Hyalangium ruber: one gene and its partner. The protein of the gene in region 1 interacts with the protein of each later gene in a pairwise test. Links are inferred from orthologs where the notes say so. Each region holds a gene or a part of one and is shown in the gene's direction. Other genes may lie near its edges.

Region 1 (3,059 bases):
CCCGTCTTCCGGGTGCCGGGCGCGCAGAGCAGCCAGTACGCCTCCAGCCTGCTGCTGGGCTGCGCGGCGCTCTACCTGCGCGAGAAGCGCCCCTGGAGCGTCGAAATCCAAGGCCCGCTGACGAGCGCCGGCTACCTGGAGCTCACCGTCACCTGGCTGCGGCGCTTCGGCTTCACCGTGGAGGAGACCGCCTCCCGCTTCTCGGTCACCGGCTACCAGCCCTCCCCGAGTGCCCCACCCATCCCCGGAGACTGGTCCTCCCTGGGCTACCTGCTGCTCATCGCCTGGCGCACGGGCGGCAGCGTCGAGCGCGCGGACCCGTCCAGCGCCCACCCGGACCAGGCGCTCCTGCGGCTCATCCAGCCCGCGGGCCTCACCCCGGTTCCCGGGCCGGACCTCACCATGCGCGTCGAGGGCCAGGCCCGCGACGGGCTCGTGGCCTCCGGCAAGGAGTGCCCGGACCTGCTCCCCACCCTCGCGGCGCTCGCCTGCGTCCTGCCGCGCCCCTCCACCCTCACGGACGTCGGCATCCTCCGCTTGAAGGAGAGCGACCGGCTGGAGGGCATCCGCAAGTTCGTGTCGGCTTATGGAGGAACCACCACCCTGGAGGGCGAGACGCTCACGGTGACGCCCCCCAAGGCCCCTCCCGCGCACTTCGCCATGGACAGCCACGGAGACCACCGGCTCGCCATGGTTTCGGCCACCCTCGCCGTGCTGTCGGGCGCCCGGTTGACGCTCACCGGCCCCGAGTGCGTGGAGAAGAGCTTCCCGGGCTTCTGGCGGCAGTTAGAAAAAGCGGGTGTACGCCTCTCGGAATGATTCGGGCAACCCACAGTGTCGGGGACGGTCGGAGGGCTCTCTTTTTTGTTGAAAGCAAACTGTCCCCCGTGAAATCTCCCGCCCATGCCCAAGGACACGCTGACAATCACGGACAACCGAACCGGGAAGACGTACGAGGTCCCGATCGAGAACGGATGCGTTCGCACCCACGCGCTCAGGCAGATCAAGGTCAATGACGAAGACTTTGGCTTGATGGGGTACGACCCGGCGTTCCTCAATACGGCCAACTGCCGCAGCGCCATCACCTACATCGATGGCGACAAGGGCATCCTCGAGTACCGCGGCTACCCCATCGAGCAGCTGGCCGAGAAGTCCTCGTTCCTCGAGGTGGCCTACCTGCTGCTCAACGGCGAGCTGCCCAACCCCAAGGAGCTCGAGCAGTTCATCCACCTCGTGACGCACCACACGTACGTCCACGAGAACATCAAGACCTTCATGGACGGGTTCCGCTACGACGCGCACCCCATGTCCATGCTGGGCTCCACGGTGGCGGCGCTCTCGGGCTTCTACCCGGACGCCAAGAACACCAAGGACGAGCGCAGCCGCCGCATCCAGATCACCCGGCTCATCGCCAAGATGCCCACGCTGGCGGCCTTCTCGTTCCGCCACAGCATGGGCCTGCCGTACATCTACCCGGACAATGACCTGTCCTACGTCGCCAACTTCCTGGCGATGATCCGCCGTATCGGCACGGCCACCTACAAGGTGCATCCGGTGCTGGAGCGCGCGCTGGACCTGCTCTTCATCCTGCACGCCGACCACGAGCAGAACTGTTCCACCACGTCGGTGCGCACGGTGGGCTCGTCCGAGGTGGATCCGTACTCGGCGGTGAGCGCGGGCATCGGCGCCCTGTACGGCCCGCTGCATGGCGGCGCCAACGAGGCCGTGCTGCGCATGCTGCGCGAGATCGGCCACGTCTCGAAGATCCCCGACTTCATCAAGGCGGTGAAGAGCGGCGAGGGCGAGAAGAAGCTGATGGGCTTCGGCCACCGCGTCTACAAGTCCTACGACCCGCGCGCCAAGGTCATCAAGCGCGTGGCGGACGAGGTGTTCGAGGTGACGGGCAAGAACCCGCTGCTCGACATCGCCGTGGAGCTGGAGCGCATCGCCCTGCAGGACGAGTACTTCGTCAAGCGCAAGCTCTACCCGAACGTGGACTTCTACTCGGGCCTCATCTACGAGGCGATGGGCTTCCCCGTGGAGATGTTCCCGGTGCTCTTCGCCATCCCGCGCACGGTGGGCTGGTGCGCGCAGTGGGAGGAGATGGTGAAGGATCCGGAGCAGAAGATCGCCCGGCCGCGCCAGATCTTCGTGGGCTCCCAGCGCCGCGACTACGTCTCGATGGACAAGCGCTCCGGGAAGTAACCCGGGCGCGGCAAGCCGCCTGAAGCACGAAGGGGCGAGGGACTTCGGTCCCCCGCCCCTTTTGCTTTCCTCAGCCCGCCTTGCTCTCGGAGCCCGCCCCTTCCGCGTACATCGACTCGATGACGTCGGCGTACTTCTGCTCCACCGCGGAGCGGCGGACCTTGAGGGTGGGCGTCATCTCCCCCTTGTCGATGGAGAAGTCCTCTGGGAGCACCGCGAAGCGCTTGATCGTCTCGAAGCGGGCCAGCTTCGGATTCACGTCCCGCTCGATGGCCTCCTCCAGGTACTTGCGCAGGCGGGCGTCGCGGGCGAGCGCGCCCACGTCCTCCGTCCAGCCCTTCTCCTTGGCCAGGGCGCGCGCCTTCTCCGCGTCCAGCGTCAGCAGGGCCACCAGGTAGTTGCGCCGCTCGCCAATGACGACGGACTGGCTGACGGGCGACACCCCCTTGAGCAGGCCCTCGATGTTGGCCGGGGGCGTCTTCTTGCCGCCCGAGGTGACGATGATCTCCTTCTTGCGGCCGGTGATGTGGGCGTAGCCCTCGCCATCCAGGTGCCCCACGTCTCCGGTGTGCAGCCAGCCGCCCTCGAGCAGCTCCGCGGTGAAGGCGGGCTCCTTGTAGTAGCCCATGCAGGTGAGCCCGCCGCGCACGAGGATCTCTCCGTCCTCGGCGATGCGGACCTCCACCCCCACCAGGGGCCGCCCGATGGAGCCGAGCCGGGTGGCCTCCACGGTGTTGAGGGTGGCGGGCCCGGTCAGCTCGGACATGCCCCACACCTCGCGGATGACGATGTCGATGGAGGCGAAGAACTCCAGCACGTCCCGGGAGATGGGCGCCGCGCCGGTGGAGAAGAAC
Region 2 (2,837 bases), on another replicon or contig:
GCGCGGTGTTCGGCGACACCTTCTACGGCAACAGCGTGGACCTGGACGGCACCGTCACCTTCCCGCGCGGCACGCTGGCGCAGGGCACGCCGATCGACTTCACGGCCCGCTTCAGCGAGCTGAACTCGCTGTCCACGGACCTGGGCGGCCGCGCGGCCAACGGCACCACGCGCATCGAGCCGTGGGGCGGCATCTTCCTGGAGGGCACCGCCTCTGACCTGAACATCTTCGAGGTGCAGGCCTCGGACATCGCCAACGCCAAGTACTTCTCCATCAGCGTGCCGTTCGGCTCGTTCGTGGTGGTGAACTTCCGCGGCGCGGCGTTCACGTTCACCGGCTTCGGCCACGGCTACAGCGGCGTGGACCAGACGGGAATCCTGTTCAACTTCCCGGAGGCCACCAGCATCAACGCCTTCGGCTACGGCTTCTGGGGCACGGTGCTGGCGCCCCAGGCCGCCATCACCTTCGACAACGGCAGCTGGGACGGCGGCATCTACGCCTACTCGCTGTCCGGCACCGCCGAGGGCCACATCAACCCGCTGCGTGACTACGAGTTCTGCACGGGCAACAACTACTAACCGGTTCGCTTCCAGTTGACTGGAAGAGGGGTCGCGCGAGGTACCGCGCGGCCCCTCTGCTTTTGCGGGTACACAGTGCGACACGTGGGCGGATGTCGCAGTTCGCGGGTTGGGCCTTCCCTCCCTGCTCCCCTGGCTCCTCGGGGAGGCCATGCGCACCTTGGGTGCGGGAAGAGGAGGAAGCACCCTGGAGACAGCCCTGATCGCGCCCCCGCGGCGCCGCGCCCTGGAGGACGGGCCCGCGGTGTTGGTGGTGAACACCAAGTCTCGCTCGGGGCGGGAAGCCTTCGAGGCGGCTCGCGCGGCGCTCTCCGCCCGAGGCGTGCCGCTGCTGAGCTGCCATGCACTCACCCAGCCGCGCCGCCTGCCTCGGGTGCTGGCCGACGCGGTGGCGCGTGGCGCCCGGCGCATCCTCGTGGGCGGAGGCGATGGCACGGTGAGCTTCGCCGCCTGCCAGCTGCTCGGCAGGGACGTGACGCTGGGCGTGGTGCCGCTGGGCACCGGCAATGACTTCGCCCGCTCGCTGGGCATCCAGGACACGGTGGAGGCCGCCTGCGACGTCATCGCCGAGGGCTACACGGCCCGGGTGGACGTGGGCCTGGCCAACGGGCGGCCCTTCCTCAACGCGGCGAGCCTCGGGCTGGCCACCGCCATCGCCAAGCGGCTCAACAAGAAGCTCAAGCAGCGCATCGGCAAGCTCGCCTATCCCGTCGCCGCCGCCACCCAGCTCTGGGAGCACCAGCCGTTCCGGGTGCGGCTACAGGCCGACTCGCAGGCGCTCGAGCTGGAGGCGCTCCAGCTCGTGGTGGGCAACGGGCGCTACCACGGCGCGGGCAACATGGTGGCTCCGGGCGCGGCGCTGGATGACCACCGGCTGCACGTCTACGCCATCACCGCTCCTTCGGCGGAGTCCGGCCGGGAGGGCACCAGCCTGGGGCAGTTGCAGGACATGTCCACGCTGGCGCGCGTGGCGCTGTCGCTGCGCCGGGGGGAGCACGTGGAGCACCCCTCCGTCACCTACCTGCGCACCTCGCGGCTGTATGTGGAGTCCGAGCCCGTGCAGGAGGTGAACGCGGACGGCGAGCTCATCGGCCGCACGCCGATGCGCTTCGAGGTGGTGCCCTCCGCGCTCCGGGTGTACGCGCCCGCTCCCGCGCCCGTGGCGCACTGAGCGGGCGCTTGGGGCTCAGCCCTGCTCCAGCACCCGCGAGAGCACCTGGGCGGTGAAGTTCACCAGGGGGATGACGCGCTGGTAGTTCATCCGCGTCGGGCCGATGACGCCCACCGAGCCCAGCACCTGCTCGCGGCTGCCGTAGGGGCTGGCGATGACGGTCAGCTCTCCGGCCGCCGAGAACTCGCTCTCGGCCCCGATGAAGATCTGCATCTCCCGGGCGCGCTGCACCCGGTCGAGCAGCTGCAGGAGCTTGTGCTTCTCATCCAGCTTCCGGAAGAGCGAGCGCATGCGCTCCACGTCCGCGAACTCGGGCTGCTCCAGGAACGAGCCCGTGCCTTCAATCAGCACCCGCTCCGACTCCGGCGTCTGCAGATCCGTGGCCGCCGCGCCCAGCTTCAGCGCCTTGGCCGTCAGCGCGTTGTAGAGCGCCTGCTCCTGGTCCATCTCCTGGCGGATGCGCTCGCGCGCCTCCTCCAGCGGCACCTCGCGCAGCAGCTCCGAGAGGTAGTTGGAGGCCTTGAGCAGCTCGTCCGAGGTGAACGGGAACTCGACCGTAATCACCTTGTTCTGCACCTGCCCGTTGTGCCCCACCAGCACCGCCAGCACGCGGTTCTCTCGCAGCCGCACGAACTCGATGCGGTGGAACACCGTGGCCTCCGGCCGCGGGGTGAGCACCACGCTGGCGTGCCGGGTGAGCGAGTGCAGAATCCGGCTCGCCTCGCCGAGGATGTCCTCCACGTTGGACTCGTACACCAGCCCCGCGTGGATGAGCTCCCGGTCCTTGGGCGCCGGATCCTTCAGCCGCACCATGGTGTCCACGAAGAAGCGGTAGCCCCGGTCCGTGGGGACGCGCCCCGCGGAGGTGTGCGGCTTCTCCAGGAAGCCCAGCTCCTCCAGGTCCGCCAGCACGTTGCGCAGCGTCGCCGAGGACACATCGAACTCGGCGCGACGCGTCAGCTGTTGGCTGCCGACCGGCCCACCCGTGGTGATGTACTCCTGCACGACCGCTCGCAGGACTTCCTTCTCACGTTCGCCTAGCTCTTCCGACATCCCTGATCACACTCCAGCCTGCCGCGCTGCCTTGT

The links. The genes of interacting proteins can lie anywhere in the genome.
Region 2: the proteins of SYV04_RS34880 (region 1) and SYV04_RS15090 interact in binary tests that used the Escherichia coli proteins (3 or more experiments, as listed by UniProt). The link is inferred for Hyalangium ruber from one-to-one orthologs.

What each region holds. Positions count from the first base shown.
Region 1 is NZ_JAXIVS010000015.1:204,405-207,463, forward strand. The notes cover bases 67-3,054. They hold SYV04_RS34880 (citrate synthase), read left to right. Parts: upstream 67-903; coding sequence 904-2,205; downstream 2,206-3,054. Other genes in these bases: SYV04_RS34875 (3-phosphoshikimate 1-carboxyvinyltransferase), read left to right, coding at 67-819; SYV04_RS34885 (AMP-dependent synthetase/ligase), read right to left, coding at 2,276-3,054. Also shown: more of SYV04_RS34875, read left to right, coding at 1-66; more of SYV04_RS34885, read right to left, coding at 3,055-3,059.
Region 2 is NZ_JAXIVS010000004.1:698,490-701,326, forward strand. The notes cover bases 20-2,785. They hold SYV04_RS15090 (lipid kinase), read left to right. Parts: upstream 20-822; coding sequence 823-1,749; downstream 1,750-2,785. Other genes in these bases: SYV04_RS15085 (choice-of-anchor A family protein), read left to right, coding at 20-578; hrcA (heat-inducible transcriptional repressor HrcA), read right to left, coding at 1,765-2,785. In the rest of the region: more of SYV04_RS15085, read left to right, coding at 1-19; more of hrcA, read right to left, coding at 2,786-2,802. UniProt on the Escherichia coli protein: In vitro phosphorylates phosphatidylglycerol but not diacylglycerol; the in vivo substrate is unknown.